3 regions of the Paenibacillus sp. genome follow, and region 3 is predicted to be linked to each of the others. Evidence: riboswitches for the same ligand, from Rfam matches in the RefSeq annotation. Region 3 holds a riboswitch; each other region holds the start of a gene.
The links. Region 3 has a riboswitch for cyclic di-GMP ahead of VE009_RS23955 (response regulator). Riboswitches for the same ligand answer to the same signal wherever they lie in the genome.

Region 1 (8,008 bases), on a different contig from region 3:
CTGTTCTCCGACCGCATGCACGGGAGCGCGACCTTCGCGGTGCACGGCAACCGCACGCTGTACCGCGTCGAGCCGTTCGGAGGCGAGACGGTCAAGCTGTACGAATCGCCGGTCCCGATTCGCTCGGTCGCATCATCGCCGGACGGGCGTCGCGTCGCGCTGCTCGTGTCGGCAGACGGTGGTTCCGGCGGCGCTCTGACCGCGGAGGCGGATGCGCTCGTGCTGAGCGCGTCCGGCGAGACGCTGCGTCGCATTCCCCGCGTCACGTTCGGCGGGCATAGCGACGGCTTCCTGTTCGTGCTGCCGATGCGATGGGCAAACGACAACACGATCGCCGTACGCCGCTACGACGGGGAGTCGGACGTCGCTTGGATCGACGCGAACAAGGGAACCGTGCGGCTCGAACGCCGTCCTGCGCTGCCCGAAGCCGCAAGGTCGCTGCTGGAGGAAGCCGTCGGCTGGCCGGCCGAAATTATAAAGACGGCGCCGCTGGACGGCGGACAGGTCGCGGTATGGACGCATGAGGGGAGCTGGCTCGTCGATGCCGGGCGGCGGAGGGCTGTTTGGCTTGGGCCGGGCGAGGCGCTGCCGTGGACCGGCGGGACTGCGTTCGTCGTGTGGGAATCCGTGCCGGACGTTCGGACGTACGACATCGGCATGCCGATGCCTTGATCGATGAGGCGGCGAAGCCGGGAAGGAACGATCGTTCCAGCCGGCAAGGGGAGCTCAAAGCCGTTTCGACCGGCGGCACGGCATCGTGCCGCCGGGCTCGCTTTCCTGCGTCCCCGCTCGCCGATTGCTCCGGCCCTCCGAATGGATTATGATGTTTGGCAAATGTGGTCCAATCGTTGTTTTGCGTGCACAATCAAATTTCTATCCAGATCATGCATGATCCTTGGGTCGATGTTCGAATACACATAGTTTCCGATTTTCTGTACCGTCTCTCTTCCTTCTTGAAGTTCTTCCGCGAGATGAGTCAGCGACTCCAACAGAGCATGCATAACGGACACATCATGCGCCCCATACAGTCTGAGTTGGTAAAAGGTCTTATATAAGAAGTCCTCGAACGTAAAGTAAGGAATTTCGAGAATGTATCCCTTCCCTCTCACAATCCAGCAGCTGCCCTTCCATGACCCAAGCTTGGCAAGCAAAATCCCAAGAGCTCTAATGCAGTAGATCGCCGTATTAGGGTCATTAATCCCGGGAGAAATCGCCCGCAAACCCGTTTCTATTATTTTTTCCATAACGAAGGCGATGTCTTGCTCGTTTGACCTTACTGGAGAAACCTTCACTGCGTTCGCTAATTTTTTTTGAAATTCCTCGGATAAAGTAGAGTGCCCGCGAATTTCCATTAAGGGCGCTCTTTTTCGTATGTATTGGCCAACCTTGGGAATAAGGAGAATCTTTAACTCTTTATAGCCTTTTCTTTTTATTGCTCTCTCCAACGCCAAGAAATCCACAAAGTTCAGATATCCCTCCTTCTCCGAATATATAGTCAAACATTCAGCCGCTGGCGTCGAGGAAGTGAGTTCGGATTCCCCGAGGGTACCGACGGTTTTAAACGCATGAATCAATGTAACGGCTTTTTCCGAAACAATTTGAATCAAAGTATTAACCCTAATGAACTTAGACACCTGGTGAATAAAATAAACGAAAAACAGCAGGCAGATCAATGCGAACAAGACAGCGACCGAAGCATCGACGTCTTTCGGAAGCGGCAGGCCTTTTTGTTTTGCCCGCCTGGTTGGTCCTCCCTCCAGAAGGGGGATCGGCGTCCCGGGGGCGGGTGCGTATGCGCTGGAGGATGATGATGGGAAGGAGGTACGCAAAAGAAGGGAGGGGTGGTGACAAAAGAAAGGTAGGAGGTACACATCATGGCGGGGCACAGGCGGGCGCAGGCACGCTGAAGACGGGTTATGGGAAGGGAGTACGCAAAAGAAGGGAGGGGTGGTGACAAAAGAAAGGTAGGGGGTACACATCATGGCGGGGCACAGGCGGGCGCAGGTGCGTTGGCGGCGCGTTATGGGAAGGAGGTACGCAAAAGAAAGGAGGGGTGGTGACAAAAGAAAGGTAGGAGGTACACATCATGGCGGGGCACAGGCGGGCGAGGCGCGCTGGAGACGGGTTATGGGAAGGGAGTACGCAAAAGAGGAGAGGGGTGGTGACAAAAGAAAGGTAGGAGGTACACATCATGGCGGGGCACAGGCAGGCGCAGGTGCGCTGGCGGCGGGTTATGGGAAGGAGGTACGCAAAAGAAAGAGGGGATGGTTACAAAAGAAGGGTAGGAGGTACACATCATGGCGGGGCACAGGCGGGCGCAGGCGGTTGCAGGCGCGTTGTCGCGGATGATGGGAAGGGAGTACGAGTACGCAAACAATTACAAAAATTGGCGCGTGTCGAATCGTGTTGATATATGTTGAAAATTGGCTGAATCGCATCTATAATGAGGGCACTGCACTATAGACGAAACGGCAAACCTTGCGAAAGCAAGCGGCGCAAAGCTATGGGCCTACGGAAACCGAGTTTCTACGGCCGCCAAGCTCCCGAACGGTAGATGCGAGCGGCACTCCCATCCTCCTTTTTGCGCCTGCGTGTTCACCGACAACGTGCGAAAGAGGAGGTTCTACCATGAACACGCAAAATTCCGGGGACTTTACTTCGTACCTGGCCGGCAAATATAGATCGCTGCGCAATGAGCTCCGCCATTACCCTGGCGCGTTGTTCTCCTACGTGGAAAAAGACGGACGTCACGTGTATACGCGGGCCGACGGCGGCATGATCCACGATGCGAACCTGCGTCCGGAAGATATTATAGGAAAAGACGCCGCATTTTTGGAAGCGTTACCATATAATCGGGAGCGATTCGCTTCGGCCTGGGCGGGGGCGAGGACGGAGTACGAAGCCGAAGTCGAGGGACGCTGGGTCTGGACGTCGCTGCGGCCGATCGAGCGGGGCGGCGCCGTCGTCGAAGTCGTCGGGTACGCGGCCGACGTGACGAAGCGGAAAACGGTGGAGCGGGAGCTCGCCGTCAGCGAAACGAAATACCGTATCATCGCGGAGAACGCGACGGACCTGATTAAAATTTTCGGAGGCGATGGGACGATCGTTTACGCCTCCCCTTCGCATCTGACGGTCTTGGGCTATGCTCCCGAAGAGGTGGAGGGCACGAACGGATTGACATTCGCTCACCCCGACTACGTGGGTGTCATCATCGATACGATCCGCAAGCTGAACGAAGAGCGCCGGTCGATTACCGTGCAGCTTCGTTTCGTGCACAAGAACGGCTCCGCCGTTTGGCTGGAGAGCAAACTGACGCCGGTGATCGAACGGGGAACGGTCGTGTCCATCATCGCCGTTTCGCGGGATATCACCGAACGGGTGCGCTTGGAAGAGCGGATGCGGGCGATGGCGTACGAGGATCCGATTACGGGTCTCGGCAATCGCCGCCGCTTCGAGGAGCGGCTCCCGACGCTGCTGAGCGAACAGATAGGCCGGCGGACGGCGCTGTACTTTTTCGACATGGACCGATTCAAAATCGTGAACGATTCGCTCGGTCACGACGTCGGCGACTTGCTGCTGAAGCAAGTGGCGAATCGAATCAAAGCGATGTTCGACGGGACGGAACATCTCGGGTTCCGCATGGGCGGCGACGAATTCGCCGTCGCCGCGCTCGGCATCGCGGATCGAGATGATGCCGCCGCCCGCGCCGCGGCGATCATGAACGCGTTCCGGGTTCCGTTCACGATCGGCGGCATGGAAATCAACGTCACGACGAGCATCGGGGTAGCGGTATATCCAGACGACGCGCAGGATCTGCAAACGCTCGTAAGAGCGGCCGACCAAGCGATGTACTGCGCGAAGGAGCAGGGGAAGAACACGTACGTCTTCTACAAGAATCGCGTCGCCGAGGACCGGAGGACGGGGCTGCAGGCGGAGAACGAGCTCCGGAAGGCGCTTAGAGCGCGGGAGCTGTATTTGGAATATCAACCGCGCATCGACATGCGCACCGGCCGTCTCGTCGGCGTCGAAGCGCTCCTCCGCTGGCGCCATCCGGAGAAAGGCGTCGTGCCGCCGTCCGATTTCATTCCGCTGGCGGAGGAGAGCGGCCTGATCGTGCCGATCGGGGAATGGGTGCTGAAGGAGGCGTGCGCGCAAAACCGGCGCTGGCAAACGGACGGCTTCCCGCCGATCGTCGTCTCCGTCAACTTGTCTCCGAAGCAATTCGCGTCCGCGGGGCTCGTCGAGACGGTCGAACAGGCGCTGCGCAGCTCCGGGCTGGAAGCGAAGTGGCTGGAGCTGGAAATTACGGAGAGCATGATGATGAAGAACGTCGAGGCGGGCGTCCGGCTGCTCGGCGAGCTGAAAGCGCTCGGGGCGAGCGTGTCGCTCGACGATTTCGGCACGGGGTATTCTTCGCTGAGCCTGCTGAAAAATTTCCCGCTCGATTCGATCAAAATCGATCGCAGCTTTATTCAAGACATTCCGTTCGGCATTCGGGACGCGGCGATTTCTTCGTCGATCATCGCGATGGGGAAGCATCTCGGGCTGAAGGTCGTCGCCGAAGGAGTCGAAACCGGCGAGCAGCTGCGGTTTCTGCTTGGCGCGGGCTGCCACGAATATCAAGGCTTCTTGTACAGCAAACCGGTCCCGGCGGCGCGCATTGACGCGATGCTCGGAGAAGCGCCGGGAAGACAATGGAACTAGCCGCCGGCTGCACCCGCCCGGAACCGTCCAGGTGCCGGGCGCACAGCCGATCGCGCCGTTAAAAAATGCTTTACGCTATTCAACATGTCTGATAAGCTGATAAGCAGAGAGTTTTATTTTCCCCGGAAGGTGGAACGGTCCCATGAAAGTGTCTTTATTCATCACCTGTTTAAGCGATGCGGTATACCCGCGCGTCGGCGAAGCGATGGTCCGGCTGCTCGCGCGGTACGGCGTCGCCGTCGAATTCCCGAAAACGCAAACGTGCTGCGGTCAGCCGGCGTTCAACAGCGGCTACTGGGACGAAGCGCGCGCTTCGGCGAAAACGCTTTTAGAGTCGTTCGACGACAGCGATTTCGTCATTTCGCCGTCGGGCTCGTGCACCGGCATGATTCACCACTACTATCCGAAGTTGTTCGAGAACGATCCGGTCATGCTGGAGAAGGCGAAGGCGCTCGTCGCGAAAACGTACGAATTCACGCAGTTCCTCGTGCAGGTGCTCGGGGTCGAAGACGTCGGCGCGACGTTCCCGCACAAGGTGACGTACCACCCGTCTTGCCACGGCAGCCGGCTGCTCGGCATTAAAGCGGAGCCGAGCAAGCTGATGGAGAACGTGCGGGGCATGGAAATCGTGCCGTTGCCATACGCGGAAGACTGCTGCGGCTTCGGCGGCACGTTCGCGGTCAAAATGTGCGACATCTCCGGCGCGATGGTGTCCGAGAAGACGGATCACGTGCTCGAAACCGAAGCCGAAGTGCTCGTCGGCCTCGACATGGGGTGCCTCATGAACATCGCCGGCAACCTGCGTTACCGCGGCAAGCCGGTCCGGGTTATGCATTTGGCGGAGCTACTTTACGAGGGGGTGTCGGCCGTTGAGCAGCGTTAATCACGGAAGCGGTCTCGCGACGGTCAAAGAACGCGCGGGCGTCGCGCTGAACGACGAGTTTTTGCGCAATGCGGTGAAGTTTACGACGGAGCGGCTTCGGAACGGCAAGAAAACCGCGTCCGCGGAGCACGGCAACTGGGACGATTGGCGAGAGCGCGGGCGGCAAATCCGGCTTCATACGATCGCGCACCTGGATTACTACCTGAACCAATTTATCGAGAACGCCCGCGCGAACGGGGTGCATATCCATTTCGCGGATACGGGGGCGGAAGCGGTCGACATCGCGCTCGCGATCGCGAAGAACGTCGGCGCGCGCTCGGTCGTCAAATCGAAATCGATGGTGAGCGAGGAGCTGCATTTGAACGCGGCGCTCGAGAAGGTCGGCATCGAGTCGATCGAGACGGATCTCGGCGAATATATTATCCAGCTCGCGAACGAAACGCCGTCGCACATCATCATCCCGGCGATTCATAAGAACCGGTACCAAATCGCCGAGCTGCTGTCGAAGGACGCGGGCGAGACGCTGCCGCCGGAGACGACGGTGCTCGCCGGCTTCGTCCGGAAAAAGCTGCGCGAGAAATTCCTCGAAGCGGACATCGGCATGACCGGCTGCAATTTCGCGATCGCGGAGAGCGGTTCGATGGTGCTGTTCGAAAACGAAGGCAACGCGCGCATGGTCACGACGGTGCCGAAAACGCAAATTACGCTCATGGGCATGGAGCGGATCATTCCGACGTGGGACGACCTCGAGGTGATGGCGACGCTGCTGCCGCGCTCGGCCACAGGCCAGCGGCTGACCGTCTATATGTCCGGCATTACCGGTCCGCGCCGGACGAACGACGGCGACGGCCCCGAAGAGATGCACATCATCATCGTCGACAACGGCCGTTCGCTGCAGCTCGGCGATCCGGAGTTCCAAGAGCTGCTCAACTGCATTCGCTGCGGAGCATGCCTCAACGCTTGCCCGGTGTACCGCCATATCGGCGGCCACGCGTACGGCGGCACGTACAGCGGTCCGATCGGCGCGGTGTTGACGCCGGCGCTCAATAAGAACGTCGCGGAATGGGACGACATCGCGAACGCGTCGAGCTTGTGCGGCGCCTGCTACGAAGCTTGTCCGGTCAAAATTCCGCTGCACGATATGCTGGTGTATTTGCGCAAACGCAAAGTGTCGAGCGGCAATGGCGACCCGCTCGAGAAGATCGGCATGAAAGGGTTCCAAGTGCTCATGTCGAACGCCTCCCGTTTCACCGGCGCGGTGAAGCTTGCGAAGTTCGGGCAGCCGCTGCTGGCGAGAGACGGGGCGATCAAGGCGAAAATCGGTCCGCTGAAAGGCTGGAATTCGTACCGCCACGCGCCGACGCTGCCGAGCGAATCGTTCCGCGACCGGTGGGAGTCGCTGAAGGGCGAGCTGAACCGGACGGCGGAGCCGCTCGCGGGCGAAGCGCGGCGCCGGATGGAAGAAGCGCTGGCGAAACGGAAGACGGGAGGGCACGGTCATGACTAACGATCTGTTGAAACAGCTGGAGGAGCGGTCCCGCGCGAAGCAGGCGCAGTTCATCGGCAACATCGCGAGCCGGCTCGGCCGACCGCAGGTGCGCGAGAAGCCGCGGCATCCGTTCAAGGGAGCGCCGGCGTTCTGGGACGAGTTCGAACTCGCGCTGGATGAGCGCATTCAGCTGTTCAGCGACAACTGGACGAAGGCGGGCGGCCACGTCGTGCGGCATGCGTCGATGGAAGAGGCAAAGTCGTGGATCGTCGGCAAAGCGTCCGAGCTGAAGGCGAAGCTGCTGCTGCGCCAAAACCAGCCGGAGCTGAACGAGCTCGGCATCGAAGCGGAGCTGCCGGACGCCGAGGTCGTCGTCTGGGACGAAGCGCCGCGCGATGAGCGGCTGACGGTGGCGGCCGGCGCGGACATCGGGCTCGTCGTCGTCGATCACGCGGTAGCGTACACGGGCTCGATCGTCGTGAAGTCGTCCGAACAGAAGGGACGCTCGGTCAGCCTGCTGCCGACGGCGCTGTTCGCGATCATCCCGGCGGATCGGATGAAGACGCGCCTCGGCGAAGTGCTGCGGCCGCTCGACGCGACGCCGCGCGAGGATTTGCCGGCCGGCGTCCACTTCATCAGCGGCCCGAGCCGCTCCGCCGATATCGAGAACGATCTGACGATCGGCGTTCACGGCCCGGGCGTCGTCTACGCGATCATCGTAGGGTAGGCGGAGCGGATGGACGTTTCGAAGCTGTCCAAGCGGAACCAGTACGAGCACATTACGGAGCAAATCAAGCGGCTCATCGTGGACGGCGAACTGAAGGCGGGCGACAAGCTGCCGTCGACGAAGGAGCTTTCCGAGCGGTTCGGCGTCGGCCGGTCGACGATGCGGGAGGCGCTGAGCGCGCTGAAGGCGATGGGGCTCATCGACA
Region 2 (8,008 bases), on a different contig from region 3:
GCAGCGCATCGTGCTGCGCTTCGGATGCGCTACGCATAAAGCCAAAGTATATGTCAACGGCGTGCTCGTCACTGAGCATACGGGCGGCTTTACGCCGTTCGAAGCCGAAGTGAATGCGTATTTACATGCGGGGAAAAACCGGGTGACGGTCGCCGTGAACAACATCGTCGACGAAACGACGCTTCCTATGGGTTCCTATAGCGAGACGGAGGTGCCCGGAATCGGGAAGGTCGTCAAAAACAGTCCGTACTTCGACTTCTTTAATTACGCGGGACTTCATCGCCCGGTCAAGATTTATACGACGCCGAAGAGCTACCTGAAGGACGTTACGATCGTCACCGATCTTCGCGGTTCGGAAGGCATCGTTCGCTATGAAACCGATATCGAAGGCGATGTGCAGGTGAAGGTTGCCGTCATCGACGAAGACGGGAATCGAGTTGCGGAAAGCTTAGGCGCTGCAGGTACGCTTACGATCGATCAGGCGAAGCTTTGGGAGCCATTGAACGCATACTTGTATCAGCTTCGATTGGAGCTTCTCGATGACGGAAATGTCGTAGACGTCTATGAACAACCTTTTGGCGTTCGGACCGTGGAAGTGAAGAACGGCCAATTTTTGATCAACAACAAGCCGTTCTACTTCAAGGGCTTCGGCAAGCATGAGGATACTCCGATGAACGGAAGAGGCATCAATGAGGCGGCCAACGTGATGGACTTCCGATTAATGAAGTGGATCGGCGCCAACTCGTTCCGCACCGCGCATTATCCGTATTCGGAGGAAATGATGCGGCTCGCCGATCGCGAAGGCATCGTCGTCATCGACGAAACGCCTGCCGTCGGCCTGCATCTGAGCTTTAATGTCACGCCGACTCGCGGACCGAAGAGAAACACTTGGGAAGTATTGAAAACCCAGGATTGTCATGCGGAGGCGATTCGGGAGCTTGTCGCTCGCGATAAAAACCATCCTTCAGTCGTGATGTGGTGCGTCGCGAACGAGCCCGCTTCCGAGGAGGAGGGAGCCGTGGAATATTTCCGGCCGCTCGTCGAATTGACGAAGGAGCTTGACCCACAGAAGCGGCCGGTGACGATCGTGAACATCATGATGGCTACTCCCGACCGCGACAAGGTGGCGGAGTTGGTCGATGTCATTTGCCTAAACCGCTACTACGGCTGGTACGCGCTCGGCGGGGAATTCGAGATGGCCAAGATGGCGCTTCGCAAAGAGCTGAACGGCTGGATCCAGCGTTGTCCCGGCAAGCCGATCATGATGACGGAGTACGGCGCCGATACGATCGCCGGGCTGCACGACGTCGATCCGGTTATGTTTACAGAGGAGTACCAGGTCGAATATTTGCGAGCGAATCATGAGGTGTTCGACGAATTCGAGCATTTCGTAGGCGAGCAGGTATGGAACTTCGCGGATTTCCAAACGAGCCAGGGCATTATCCGGGTACAAGGCAATAAGAAGGGGATCTTTACTCGAGATCGAAAACCGAAGGCCGCAGCGCATGAATTGCGCAGAAGATGGACGTCCATTCCGGATTTCAGCTATAAGCAAAGCAAGACAGCGCTGGTAAACCAGTAAAATGTAGGTGTGCTCCCGTGAGACGACCTGGGTGCTATGGAGTGGATACGTTCATACGCCGAATATCGACGGATTAGCCGGCATGGCGCTCTGTTCGCGAATTATTTGCCGTTCCGTTCGGACGGAACGTTATAAGCTGATCCGCAATTTTTGGCCGACTCGGAAGGTCGAAGCGCCGGTTAACCTCGCCAAGCCGGAATATAAAGACAAAATGCCTGTCGTTCAGTTGTTCGATCTAACGAAAGATCCGAACGAGTTTCATAACGTCGCGGACGACCCCGGCGTATGCAGAGGCTTATTCGGAATTGAACGGATTGCTATGGGATTGGCTCGAACAAGTCGGGGACCCGATTTTGCAAGGTCCTGTTCCCACTCCCTATTATAAGGAAGCGACAGCGGATTACCGGGAGCGGAAAGTAATTAATTGCCGATGAAGGAGGAGTTTCAGTGAAGTTTCATGACGATTTTTTGATCGGGGCCGCTACCGCCGCGCATCAAGTAGAAGGGAATAATGTAAACAGCGATTTTTGGCTGATGGAACACCTCCCTGGCACTACGTTCAAAGAGCCATCATTGGATGCTGTCGATCATTACCGCCGCTTTCGGGAGGATATCCAACTATTGGCGGATGCGGGCCTCAATGCATACAGGTTTTCTATCGAGTGGGCTAGAATCGAACCCTCCAAAGGGTACTTTGACCGGGAGGAAATCGAGCATTATCGAGACGTTCTTGAATTTTGCCATCGCTTGAGCGTAACGCCTATAGTGACTTTGCATCATTTCTCCTCGCCGAAATGGTTGATCGCAGAAGGCGGTTGGGAGAGCGAAGCGACAGCGGAATATTTCGCCAATTACTGTACATTCGTCGTGTCGGAGCTGGGCGGCCTCATTCCTTACGTTTGTACCATCAATGAAGCGAATATGGGGAAGCAAATCGCCAAAATTATGAAAAGGATGACGGGGGCGAAAGAGGACAAGGCGGATTCGGCTGCCGACGGGGACATTCAGGTTGGTCTGAATATGGATATGAAAGTAAAGATGGAGACGTACTACAGGGCACTGGGCCAGTCGTTCGGCATGGACCCGAGGATGGTCCATCCGTTTCTATCTCACCGAACGGACGATGGCGATCTGCTCATCATGAAATGCCATGTGCGAGCGCGGCAAGCGATTAAAGAAGCGCAGCCCCATATCAAGGTCGGCATTACGTTCTCGCTGTATGACCATCAGGCGCTTCCGGGCGGGGAGGAATTTGTGAAAGCGGAGCAGCATGACGACTTCCTTCATTACCTGCCTTATCTTCAAGAGGACGACTTCTTAGGAGTCCAAAATTATTCCCGGAAAATCCATGGCCCGAACGGCGTTGTTCCATTGGATCCGGCCGCCAGGAAAACGAAAATGGGCTACGAGTATTACCCGGAAGCGTTGGCCGGCGTGCTGCGATTCGTATCGAAGCATTGGGATAAACCGATTATGATTACGGAGAACGGTATATCGACCGATCAAGATGCGGACCGCGTAGAGTTCATCAAGCGGGCGTTGAAGGGTGTCCACGAATGCGTGGAAGAGGGCATTCGCGTCATCGGATATATGCATTGGTCCTTATTGGATAACTTCGAATGGCAGCTCGGTTATGACCAAAAGTTTGGTTTGATCGCCGTCGATCGAGCGACGCAAACCAGATATCCTAAGGAAAGTTTGTCCGTTTTAGGCAATATAAGGGTAGGTTTTTCGGAATCTATATTGTGATCGAGGATGGAGTACCCGCGACGAATCGGGTACTCCTTTTTCTTAGGAGTGTATTCGTGGAAATGTTGCATAGTTTTGCATTATTTACTCAACCTATCCCTAAAACCAATTGACAAAGGGGTAGAAGTTGATGCGCAAAGATATGCGCTGTTATGTGTTAAGCCTGCTAATGGCGGCATTACTCCTGCAGACAGCTTGCAATGGCAATACCAATGACAATATGGAAATCCAAAGTGCGGAAAGGGGAGGGGGAGGACAGCAGCTTCCACTTGCATCGGAAGACAGCGGCCGCATCCCATTAGTTAACAATGAATATGTCCCGATCCAGGACTTGTCGGAAGCGATCGGGTATCGTACGAACTGGAACCCGAATGCGCAAGTACTTAGCATTGGGGATACCGATGTCATTTTCGAAATCGCCATGAATCAATCGCGTGCGGAAATCGATGAAAAGCCGGTTCAGCTATCAGGCCGTCCGGTGCTGATCAACGGGAAACCGCATGTCCCCGTTTCCGCACTTTCGGAGCTCTTCCAGCGGGAGATTCGGTACTCCGTACAAGACAATCATGTAGTCGTTCATCCCGTTACGAATGACGGGGCGACTACGAACCAAATGGCATCGGAAGAAGGGTCATCCGTCGGAATGCTGCATACGACGAATGCCAACGCAGCGGTGGCCGAAGTCAAACGAACGGTGACACTGCGCGAGAGGCCGTCGGTACAAGGGGACAAAATCCGGTACGCAAGACAAGGGGAAAGACTCGATGTTCTCGAGAACGTCAATCGGTATTGGTTGAAAGTAAGGGATGCGAACGGCCGGGTCGGGTACGTATCTTCTTCAAGTAAATACGTAGATATTAAAACAGCGCCGGCACCGGCGACAAATCCACCCTCCTCGAATGCCAATGCAGCGGTTGCCGAAGTCAAACGATCCGTGACGCTGCGCGAGAGGCCGTCGGTGCAGGGGGACAAAATCCGATACGCAAGAGAAGGGGAAAGGCTTCAAATTCTCGAGAACGTCAACCGCTACTGGTTGAAAGTGCGGGATGCGAACGGCCGAGTCGGGTACGTATCTTCTTCGAGCAAATACGTAAATATTACGGGGAATAATGCAAATGCGGGAACCCCGGCACCGACAACCCCCGCCCCGGCAACCCCGGCCCCGACAGCGCCGGCACCGGCGACTAACGCAGCTGTAAGGAATGTCATCGACGCCGGCATGAAGTATTTGGGGACGCCCTATGAATTCGGCTCGAGCCGCAGTAACACAAGGACGTTCGACTGTTCCGATTTTGTTAGACAAGCCTATATTGACGGGGCAGGAATCACGCTGCCTTCAAACTCCCGAACACAGGGGGATTACGTACGTAGAATCGGAAAAACAACGTCCGACTGGAGACAATTGAAGCCGGGGGACATCATGTTCTTCATGTCGTACAAAGGATCAAGGGCATCAAATTATAGCGGGATCAACAAAAGCAGCCAACGGATCACGCACGACGGAATCTACATCGGGAACGGCAAAGTGCTTCATACGTACTCCGAAGATGCCGGCGGCGTCCGGGTAGACTCCTTTGAGGGCAGGCATTGGGAATACCGATTCCTCTTCGGCGGGAGCGTATTTTAAGAATACGGGCACCCGCAATAGAACTGCGACAAATTCGATGTGGCGGAGAATGCAAGGACAGGAGCGAAACAGGATGCTCCTGTCTTTTTGTTTGGCCATGCTTACCGGCGGCGACCGGCTCATGAACGTCGGACTTGCGATCCCCTTGGCTCGCGGAGATTGGGCAATTTACAAAACGTTATATTAATTCTCTATTGAAAATGATTTAATATCTTAGTATAGTGTATATCACATACACAATATTGCCTTTTTTGACAATTTCATACTTCGTACGACAATAGCAAACCCACTGAAAAGTGGCGACGCAAAGCTACAGGGGCTAATGCGGATTTGCCTAAAGACCGCGATGCCAGCCAGTTGCCGAATACGACGGAAGCCTCCGTCTATCTTTCTATGTCTCGTAAGCTGGATGGGGGCTTTTTGCGCGCTTTTTTTGGGAAAGGGGGGATGCAGGGGAACCAATTTTCGCTTTAAAAAAGACTTTATGAGAGGAGGAAGATCGCAAACGAATGTCCGGCATTCAAACGAAATCGATGCCTGCCGTAACGCCGACCGCTTTTCCGATTCTGATCGCCATCAGTATCGTACATTTATTGAACGATGCGATGCAGTCGACCGTTTCGGCGCTATTTCCGATTTTGAAAGAATCTCTGCAACTGACGTATAAGCAGATCGGGCTGATCGCCTTCTGCATGAGCACGACCGCCGCATTGCTGCAACCGGTGGTCGGGAAAGCGGCGGATGCGCATCCCCGGCCAAATGTATTGCCGATCGGGGTCGTCTTCACGTTGACCGGTATCGTTACTCTATCCTTGGCGTCGAGCTTCGGCGTCATTTTGCTCGCCGTGATCGCCATCGGCATCGGATCCGCCGTCTTTCACCCGGAGTCTTCCCGGGTCGCTTATATGGCCGCCGGGAACAGGCGAGGACTCGCGCAGTCGATATTTCAAGTCGGCGGCACGATCGGTACCTCCCTAGGACCGATAATGACGGCGGTGGTGTTCGTCCCATTGGGGCAGTTCGGCGTCATCTGGTTTTCGATAGCGGCATCGGCCTGCATCGTGATCCAGATGTACGTGGCAAGCTGGTATCGCAATCACATGACGATGCATGCCAAGCGCGGGGCGCAGCGCGCAAGCCGCTCCGCGGCATTATCTCGGCGCCAGATCGCTTGGACGGTCGCGATCCTCGTATTTTTGCTTTTTTCCAAGTATGTATATGTTTCCAGCATTACTAGCTACTATTCGTTTTATTTGATTCATCGCTTCGGTTTGCCGATCGCGCATGCGCAGTTGCTGCTGTTTGCGTTTTTGTTCGCGTCGGCGATCGGGATGCTGGTCGGAGGGCCGATTGCGGACCGGTTCGGCCGCCGGAACGTCATTTTCCTATCTATTTTCGGGGCGGCGCCGTTTTGTCTGTTGATGCCGTACGCAAATTTGTTCGCTTCCGGCGTGCTTGTCATTTGCGCGGGGTTCGTGATGTCGTCGGCGTTTTCGATTATCGTCGTCTATGCGCAAGAGATGATTCCGGGGAATGTCGGACTCATTTCCGGATTGTTTTTCGGTCTGGCGTTCGGTCTCGGAGGTCTCGGCTCGGCCGTGCTCGGTTGGGCGGCCGATGCGAGAGGCATTGAATTCGTTATGCGGCTGTGCGCGTACCTTCCTTTGCTAGGCGTGTTGGCTTTGCTGCTTCCGAATGAACGCCGCAATGCGACGGAGGCCTGACGGCCTTGTCGGCCCAAGGACAACTTTACGAGAGGGGTTTTGGCCATGATTAGCCTTTTTGTATATGGCACGTTGTTAACAGGGGAAGCCAACCATCATATTATCGCTCCTTATTTGTTAGCTGCCGAACCTGGCGCGATCCGAGGGAAGCTGTACAATGTCGGACCGTATCCCGCGCTCATGCTGTCCGAGAGCCGCGCTGACGGCATGATCGTCGGCGAATGGATGATCATCCGCGAAGCCGGTCTGCCGGCGTTGGACCGATTGGAGCAATTTTACGGACCGGGAGACCTCCGCAACGAATATGAGCGCGTGCGCGTCGTCGATATCGACGGAAATCGCGAAGGCTGGGTTTATTTATATGTAAGGCAAGACCCGAAGAGCTTCCCGGAAATCGCGTCCGGGTCGTGGAGAAGCGTCGCGGAACGTCCGAGAGGCGATTTGCTGACGGCTTGGGCGCCTGTCTAAAAGCTCCTGCGGGGCATGGAAGGGGGCATAGGGATTGGAAAATGGTGTGAGGATCGTTCCATTGGGGGAGCGGGCGTTCATTGTCCATTACGGAGGCGGCATCGATCCGGATACGCATCGTAAGGTGTTAGAATTCACGCGCATTCTGGAGGAACAACCGTTTCCCGGTTTTGTAGAAGCGGTCCCGTCTTATGGAGCGGCGGCCGTATATTACGATCCGATCGCTGTCGTTAAAACGAGTTGGAAGGTAAGAGATGCGCAGTCGCAAGTGGTGCGGTGGTTAGAGGAGCGCTCGGAGCGCGTCCGCGCTCGAGCGGCGGCTGTCGCAGGTGCAGGCGCAGGCGCGCTTACCGAGAACGCGGTGGAAATTCCCGTCTGTTACTGCTCGGAGTGCGGACCGGATTTGCCGTTCGTAGCCGAGCGCAATCAACTTTCCGCCGAGGACGTCGTAAGCATCCACACGTCACGGTCGTATAAGGTGTATATGATCGGTTTTATGCCCGGGTTTCCGTATCTCGGCGGGATGTCCGAGCGCATATCGGCGCCGCGCCTGTCGACTCCGCGAGAACGCGTCCCGGCAGGAAGCGTCGGAATCGCCGGAAGCCAGACGGGCGTATATCCGTTCGCATCGCCCGGCGGGTGGCGTTTGATCGGGCGCACGCCGCTGCCGCTGTTTCAACCGGATCGGACGCCTCCGAGTGTTTTGACTGCAGGGGACACGGTTTATTTCAAACCAGTCTCTCATGGGGATGGAAGCGGGGGCATGTAATTGACATTGACGATCATGAAGCCTGGTCTGTTCACTACAGTGCAGGATCGAGGAAGAACGGGGTGGCAGCGGTTCGGGGTCTCCGTCGG
Region 3 (8,008 bases):
ACAGGCGGATCTCCTTCTCGAACCAAGCGTACACGTCGTAGCTGCTGTGGGTCATGATCGCTCTCCCGACCCAGCCGCTGCTGTTGGCCAGTCCGTCCGGAAACTGCGGGGTAGCGGAATTCAGCAGCAAACGCGGAGTTTCGATCACGAAGGCGGATACGATCACCAGTTTGGCACGCTGCGTGTACGAATTTCCCTTATGTACGAAAGTAACGCCTTTCGCTCTTCCGTCCTTGCCCATGTCGATCCCCGTCACCATGCACTCGTGCAGCAGCTCCGCCCCCGCCTTAAGCGCTTTGGGAATATGGACGATCAAGGAGCTGTACTTGGAATTCGGCATGCAGCCTTGATTGCAGAAGCCCCGGTTAATGCAGGGCGGACGTCCCTCGAACGGCGCCGACAAAATGGCGAGAGGCGCTACGCTGGATCGGATGCCGAGTTTCTCGCAGCCGTTGCGGAACATGTACGCGTTCGGGCTGAGCGGCTCCCGTTCGGGGTACGGGTACGGACCGTGAAACTCTCCCCAAGGAAAATGTTTCGGACCGGATACGGCGATGTCGTTTTCAATGCGATCGTAGTAAGGTTCCAAATCCCAATAATTGATAGGCCAATCGTCGGCTACGCCGTCTATCGTGCGGGCGTTGAAATCCGCGTTATGGAAGCGCAGCGCCACCCCTGTCCAGTGGAGGCTTCCGCCGCCTACCCCGCGGCCGGACGTGTTGTGTCCCAGCTTCAACGGATCGCTGCCGTCGACGATTCGCGTATCCTGCCATCCCAAACTTTTCATCGAAAGCTCGTCGCTGGCGAAGTCGTCCTGCGGGTCGTATAAAGGGCCCGCTTCCAGAAGCACTACCTTCATTCCGGCTTCCGCGAGCTCCTTCGCCAGAATGCCGCCCGCGGTGCCGGCACCGACGATGACGACGTCGACTTCCTCGTTCGCATATCTTCGCTCCAGCATCAGCATCACTCTTTACTCGTTTTAGTAGGTTGCGCTTCCCATGGATCCAGAACACCAATTTCGGCGCGCACGTAACCGCGGGGGTACGCCGGACCGCCGTAGCCGATTTCCGACCACACGTAGGGATGAGAATAATAAGCCTCTACGGCGAGGTTGAGCCATTTTTGGAACAGCGCCGATTGAGGGACGCTCTGCCACACATGCTCCGGTTCGCCGCGGCCTTCGCTGATTTCCTTCAGCATCGCGATCTGCTCTTGGAGCGGGAGGTTCGGGAACGAATCGCCGAAACGCGCCTGCGTCGCTTGTTCTAACGCGGACAACCCGGACCGAACGAGCTCCCGCGCCGGGGGAAGTCCCTTCTTACGTTCGCTTTCGCCGATGCTGTCGGCGAGCGTTCGATCCATGTGCTCCACGACGAACTGCACGATCTCTTCGCGGGATTCGTCGACGAGCCGCCCGACGATGGCGGCAAGCCGCCGACCCTCCTCCGGAGTCAGAAACCGGAAGCTCCGCTTCGGTTCCAAGCGGCGCCGAACGATGCTGCGGGTATGCGGATCCCAGTGATCCTGTTCCTCTAACACATTGTAATCTCGATAATGGGAAACGACGGGCAGCTGCTTCTTCACTCGGTCAGCCTCCTTCTACCACATAACGCCGACCAGGCCAAAGACGGCGAGGGCGGCGAAAATCATCGGCAGCACGACCGGAGGGCCGATCATAAAGTTGCGCAGCTCGTAACCGCCGACCCGTCGGCCTACGCCGCGCCAGTGAAAATATACGCCTATTACGCCGATCAGCGCTCCTAACACGAGCAGCGCGAGAAACAAATTCAGAGACCAAGCGGACCGATAAAAGGCGAGCAGAACGCCGCTGACGAACAGCAGCGGGGAAATGATCACAGGAGCCCACATCGATTTGCCTCGAAAATTTTGTCTGTAATGGTAGAGCGTCACTTGAATGCCCACCAACAGGTATGCCAAACCGACGAACAAAATGATGACTCGGTTCAGGTTCCATACCGTCCAATTCATAGATCCATCCTCCTGAGCGTACGCAGGTACGAAAACATTCGGTCGCTGGTAGTATACCCCATGGAAAATTTTTTATTTCCGAGGTCGACTGAAGACCGAAACGGAGCAAGGCCGCCGGCGACACGCCGGCAGCCGGTTATTATTTTACGAGCAGGCAGATTCCCGCTGCGAGACAATACGCAGCGAACAGCAGTTCCCAAACGAGCGATCGCCTTTTCATCGGATGTCCTCCGGAACCTGCGCGGAACGCAAGACAGGCGCGCGAACGATCTTGTTCTCGTTGTCAGGGAACGCCGCCTCGCGCATTGCGTAGTCATATATCATCGCGATTCACGCTCCCCGGTTTATAACAGCATACGGCGCCGTCTTCACTGTGGGCACGGCGTCTGTAACCTTGCTGCGCGACTCGGGACATGGACCCACGTTGCGAATCGCGATCCATTTTCAACTTTACGCTTTCGCCTTTTCGAAACCATTGCTATAATTCTTAATAACATCAATTTCTACACGATAATGGCAAACCTGGTGAAAACCAGCGACGCAAAGCTATAGGGGCTACAGTGTACAACTACGCCAGCCAGCTGCCGAAAGTGGGTTCTATTCGACTCCCTTTGGTAAGGGAGTTTTTTATTTTGACGATGAAAGGACCGTTCAAATGCCGAAAGCTCTGCTCGTCGACGACTCCGCCTTTATGCGCATGATGATCAAAGACGTCTTGACTCAGGAAGGGTTTGACATTACGGAAGCTGAAAACGGGGTCGAAGCCGTTGCGTTATGTAAACTTATTGACTTTGACTTTATTACGTTGGATATTACCATGCCGGATATGGACGGGATCGCCGCGCTCGAGGAGATTAGACACGTAAACTCGAGGGCTTACATCGTCATGATGTCCGCGATGGGGCAGCAATTTTTCATCAAGAAGGCTTTGACTTGCGGGGCGAACGACTTTTTGATCAAACCTTTCACGAAGGAAACTCTTCGGTCCTACGTGCGGAAGGTACAATTTCCATAATCGGACGAGCAGCCCCGCCCAAACGAAAAAACAGCCTTAGTACGGCCGAGAACGCCGGACTAAGGCTGCGAGGTTTGGGAGGCGGCGCGATTATCCGCGCGAAGCTTGGATCGCCGCGGTCTCTTCCTCGTTCGGGCCGTAAATGCCGGGAGCGACGAGACCGGCTTGCCGCATGAGAATCGTCATTTGGCCGCGGTGGTGAATTTGGTGGCGGACGAGCGTCGTCAACACGCCGGCGTACGTCGTGTCGATGAAGCCGAATAACTGCAGCTTCTCCGCAAGCTTCTCATCGCTCCACTGCTCCTTCAGCGCCTTCGCGGCGGACGCGCTTAACTGACGATACGCCTCCGCGATGTCGGCGGCTCGAGTCGGCGTCGGCTGCCGATAATCCGGTCCTTCGAGCGTAACTCCGCTCGCGCCCAGGAACGCGCCGATCGAGCCGGCCAGATGCCAGCCCAGGTCGCCCAGCGTTCTCGGCTGCTTGTCCGATACCGCCTGCGAGAGCGAATCGTCCGTCAACGTCTCCAACACTTGCAGCGTGAATCTCTCTTCCCGGCTCCAGTCCGTCAAAAACTCTTGAATCGTTCGATACATGATTCCATCTCCCTAACGTTAGTCGCATACAAAATATACCACTTGTCCGAAGACGGCCGCAACGTCCGCGAGACCCATCTCCGCCGTCGTTTCCGGCTCAAGCCGGATCATTCCCATTTGAACGTGCGGCTCGCGACGAGGAACGCGCCGACGAGCCAAGCGCAGAGCACCGCCGTCGGGACCCACAGCTCGGCGATTCCCGCCCCCGCGTTCATGACCCCGCGAATCGCGTCGGACAGATGCGTAATCGGGAGCGACGCGACGATCGGCTGAAGCCATTCCGGCATGTTGCGCACCGGGAAGAAGACATTGCCGAGAAACATAAGCGGGAACGAGATCAGACCGGCAATCGGTCCGGCGCTTTCCGGCGTTTTGGCGAGCCCCGCGATAATAAACCCGATCGACATAAACACGAGCGTTCCGATCACGATATAGAACAAGGCAAGCGCCCACGAGCCTTTCATCTGCGTGCCGAACGCGAGGAAGGCGACGAGCAGCACGATGACCGCTTGCATGCCGTTCAGCAGAAGCCGCGCCGTAATTTGCCCCGCGAGGAACGTGCCCGCCTTCAGCGTCGTGCTCTGCATGCGGCGAAGCACGCCGCGCTCGCGCCAAGACGAAATTTGCCCTGCGACGCCGTTCAAGTTGCTGGACATGATCATCATCGCGATTATGCCGGGAACGAGAAAGTCGATATACCGCAAATCGAGCGATTCCACCGGCTTCGGCGCCGCCCGCACTGCCGGAACGTACCCCGTCATCTCCTTGCTGATGCCGTCGACGACGGAGGAGACATACTGCACGGCGAGCTCCGACGCCGCCATGTTTTGTTCATCGTAATACACTTCAATTTCGGCCGGCTGCCCGCTCGCGACCGCCGCGCCGTACCCCTCGGGCACGACGACGACGAGCTGCAGGTCGCCGTTCCGAAGCCGTTCCAACGCTTCCCCTTCCGCTTCGGCCGCCGCCAGCCCGAGCGGTTTCGCCGCGAGCAGCCGTTCGATCGTTCCGGACGACGCATCCGTTCGGTCGCGGTCGACGACGGCGCCCGCAAGATTCACTTGATTGCCGTTCCCGAGAAACGAGCCGAGCGCGAGCATGAGCAAAATCGGGAAAAAGAGCGAGAAAAACAACACCTGCCGGTTGCGGGAAAACAGCTTCAGCTGAGCTCGCGTCAACTGCCAATACGCTTTCATGACTCTCGCAAGCTCCTTCCGGTCATTTGGATAAACACGTCTTCCAGCGTCGCCTGCCGGGTGCTGAGGTCCGTCAAGCGGAGCCCGTGCTCGTCCGCTTGCAGGACGAAATCGGTCAGCGACCCTTGCAAATCGTCGGTATACAGCGCGAAGCCGTCCTTCCGTTCGTCCACCTGCTTCACGAATCGCACCGAGCGCATGAACGCGCGGAGCGGCTCCTGCCGGTCCGGCGGCAGCGTTTCGAATCCGGGGACGCGGAACTCGATCGTTTTGTCGGCGGACAAGCTGCGGACGAGGGAATCCGGCGTGTCGAGCGCGATCACCTTCCCTTGATCCATCAGGCAAATCCGGTCGCACAGCACATGAGCTTCGTCCATGTAATGCGTCGACAGCACGATCGTTTTCCCTCGTTCCTTGAGCCGCAAAATGATGTCCCACAGCGTCCGCCGCGCCTGCGGGTCGAGTCCGGTCGTCGGCTCGTCCAAAAACACGACGAGCGGATCGTTCACGAGCGCCAGCGCGATCGCGAGCCGCTGCTTTTGGCCGCCCGACAAATGCTTGACGCGGCCGTTCAGCTTTTCGGTCAACGCGACACTGTCGAGCAGCGGCAGCACCGGTACCGATTTGCGGTAAAAAGACGCGTACATTTCCGTAATTTCTCGGACGGTCAGCAGGTCGAACAGCGACGTCGATTGCAGCTGCACCCCGATGACCGCTTTCACTCGGTCCAGTTCCTTCAGGGTATCGAAACCGGCGACGATCGCCCGGCCGCCGTCTGGACGCCGGAGCCCTTCGATCATCTCCATCGTCGTCGTTTTGCCGGCGCCGTTCGGGCCGAGCAAGCCGAACACTTCCCCGCGCCGCACGCGAAAGCTGACGCCGTTTACCGCCGTGAATTCGCCGTACCTTTTCACCAGCCGATCCGCTTCGATGATCGTATCATGCCTTTCGTTCGGTTCGTCGGTATTTATAGATTGCCGGCCGGTTTCCATGCCGCTCCCTCCCGCTCTTGAGAATAACTTCCTGCCATTCCCAATCGTACACGAATCCGCAGTCGAAAACAAAAACGGACCGCGATGCGGCCCCGAACGAACGGCAAGCTCTTCCCGCGATGGGAAGAGCTTGCGTCTCGGCGCTTATTGCTCCAAGTTGCTATGTTTGCCGAACGCCGACGCGTGGTCCGCGCCGGTCAGCGCCGCGTAACGCAGGCACACGGCGTCGAGCAGCAGGTGCGCGCATTGGTCGAACAGCGAGCCGAGCGGCTGCACGCTGCGCCGCTCTCCTTCGCGCCGGTACTTCGTCGCCGCGGGCACGTGCAGCACGATGTCGGCGAGCTGCGCCAGGCTGGACGCATCGTCGGTCGTCACCGCCGCGACGGTGCCGCCCAACTCTCGCGCCTTGGCGCTTGCCGTCAAGACGGCCGCCGTCCTCCCCGAACCGGACACCGCGACCATCGCATCCCCCTTCGCCAGCGCCGGGGTAATCGTCTCGCCGACGACGTACACGACGGCGCCGAGATGCATCAAGCGCATCGCGAAGCTTTTCGCCATAAAGCCGGACCGCCCTTCCCCGACGACGAAAATGCGCTGCCCGCCGATCAAAGCCCGCGCAAACCGATCGACGGACTCCTCGTCGACGCGGTCGATCACCGATTGAATTTCTTCCAAAATCGTATTCATTGCATTCATCGTTATCCCTCGTTCGCACATAATGTCGCCATCGCTTGAAACGCGCGCGCCGCTGCCGCCGGATCGTCCGCCTGCGCAATCGCCGATCCGACGATCGCGATGTCCGGCCGCAGCGGGCCTAGCCGCCGCAGCGCCTCCAATGTGATGCCGCCGGCAACGGCCGTCCGCAGCCCTTGCCGCTTGAGCCGAAGCAGCGGGGACCGCTCGCCCGCGGCCGTCTGCGCGCTTCCGCCGGCCGATTCCTGCTCGTCTTTGCTGACGTGTACGCAAAATACGGCATCCCGGTATGCGGCGAGGCGCTCCCCTTCTTCCTCCGACGTGTGCAACAGGTCGATGATCGCCTGCTTCCCGCGCCTCGCAGCGGCGTTCAGGAACGCTTCGACGGTGACTGGAGGCGCTGCCCCCATCACCGTCGCCTCGTCGGCCCCGGCGTCGAAGCACATGTCGAATTCATACGCTGCATTATCGAACGTCTTCAAATCCGCGACGATGACGTGGTCGGGGAACGCGCGGCGAACGGATCGAACGCCGTCCATGCCGAATTGCTTGATCAGCGACGTCCCGACCTCGATCCGCTGCACGTACGGCGCCGCCTGACGCGCGATCGCGATCGCGCGCTCAATCGCGAGCCGGTCCAACGCCAATTGAATGTTCAAGCTTCGTCCCTCCCGCATTCGGTATAGCGTCTACTGGATTGTATGTCTGGCGCGGTTTCACCGCGATCGTCAGCGCGGCGGACAGCGCCAGCGAACCGGCCATGAACATGTACGAAGCCCCCGGTCCGCCTGTAACCGCATTCAAAAACCCGACGAAGTATGATCCTACGAAGGAGCCTAACGCCCCCATGCTGTTGATCAATGCCATGGCCCCGCCCGCCACGTTCCGCGGCAGCAATTCCGGAATCCATGCGAAGAATGGGCCGTATGGAGCGTACATCGCCCCGCCCGCGACGACGAGCAGCGCGAAAGACAGCCAGAAGTTCGAAGTCCCGAGCTCGAATGAACCATAGAACGCTAGCGCGCCGACGAGCAGGAACGGCCAAACATACGCTTTTCGGTTCAACCGTTTGTCGGAAAAGAACGACACCAGCAGCATGCCGATCGACGCCAAAACGTACGGAACGGAAGACAACCAGCCCGCCTCGACGATCCCGACCTGTGAAGCCTCCTTGATGATGGACGGCAGCCACAGCACGAACCCGTATACGCCGATGCTCCAGCAAAAATATTGGAGCGACAGTAAAATGACGCTGCGGGAGCGGAACGCCTCGCGGTAGTTTCTTACTTGGCGCATGCCCGCTTGCTCTTTCTCCAGCGCCGCTTCGATCGCGAGCTGCTCCTGCCGGCTCAGCCACTTCGCATCGGACGGCCGGTCGTCCACCAGCTTCCACCAAAAGAACGCCCAGATGACCGCCGGCAAACCTTCGATGATGAACATCCACCGCCAATTAAACGCTTCCACCAAATACCCGGAAACGACCGACATCCACAGCACCGTGATCGGGTTGCCTAATATAAGGAAAGTAT

Region 1: linked by a shared signal. The riboswitch ahead of VE009_RS14490 (putative bifunctional diguanylate cyclase/phosphodiesterase) and the one ahead of VE009_RS23955 (response regulator) in region 3 are both predicted to bind cyclic di-GMP.
Region 2: linked by a shared signal. The riboswitch ahead of VE009_RS14180 (MFS transporter) and the one ahead of VE009_RS23955 (response regulator) in region 3 are both predicted to bind cyclic di-GMP.

Annotation. Positions count from the first base shown of each region.
Region 1 covers NZ_DASQNA010000027.1:33,567-41,574, forward strand. The annotation lists gene VE009_RS14480 (hypothetical protein) at 1-672, shown strand, start outside; gene VE009_RS14485 (DUF2254 family protein) at 819-1,982, opposite strand; cyclic di-GMP riboswitch class I at 2,461-2,548, shown strand; gene VE009_RS14490 (putative bifunctional diguanylate cyclase/phosphodiesterase) at 2,629-4,704, shown strand; gene VE009_RS14495 ((Fe-S)-binding protein) at 4,847-5,587, shown strand; gene VE009_RS14500 (LutB/LldF family L-lactate oxidation iron-sulfur protein) at 5,574-7,094, shown strand; gene VE009_RS14505 (LutC/YkgG family protein) at 7,087-7,803, shown strand; gene VE009_RS14510 (FadR/GntR family transcriptional regulator) at 7,813-8,008, shown strand, end outside.
Region 2 covers NZ_DASQNA010000025.1:378,242-386,249, reverse strand. The annotation lists gene uidA (beta-glucuronidase) at 1-1,582, shown strand, start outside; gene VE009_RS14190 (glycoside hydrolase family 1 protein) at 2,030-3,331, shown strand; gene VE009_RS14185 (SH3 domain-containing protein) at 3,462-4,958, shown strand; cyclic di-GMP riboswitch class I at 5,228-5,323, shown strand; gene VE009_RS14180 (MFS transporter) at 5,468-6,682, shown strand; gene VE009_RS14175 (gamma-glutamylcyclotransferase family protein) at 6,728-7,150, shown strand; gene pxpB (5-oxoprolinase subunit PxpB) at 7,185-7,919, shown strand; gene VE009_RS14165 (biotin-dependent carboxyltransferase family protein) at 7,920-8,008, shown strand, end outside.
Region 3 covers NZ_DASQNA010000041.1:394,185-402,192, forward strand. The annotation lists gene VE009_RS23940 (GMC family oxidoreductase) at 1-958, opposite strand, end outside; gene VE009_RS23945 (gluconate 2-dehydrogenase subunit 3 family protein) at 964-1,584, opposite strand; gene VE009_RS23950 (hypothetical protein) at 1,600-1,989, opposite strand; cyclic di-GMP riboswitch class I at 2,495-2,578, shown strand; gene VE009_RS23955 (response regulator) at 2,645-3,004, shown strand; gene VE009_RS23960 (DinB family protein) at 3,095-3,598, opposite strand; gene VE009_RS23965 (ABC transporter permease) at 3,706-4,794, opposite strand; gene VE009_RS23970 (ABC transporter ATP-binding protein) at 4,791-5,786, opposite strand; gene hxlB (6-phospho-3-hexuloisomerase) at 5,931-6,482, opposite strand; gene VE009_RS23980 (orotidine 5'-phosphate decarboxylase / HUMPS family protein) at 6,485-7,138, opposite strand; gene VE009_RS23985 (MFS transporter) at 7,101-8,008, opposite strand, start outside.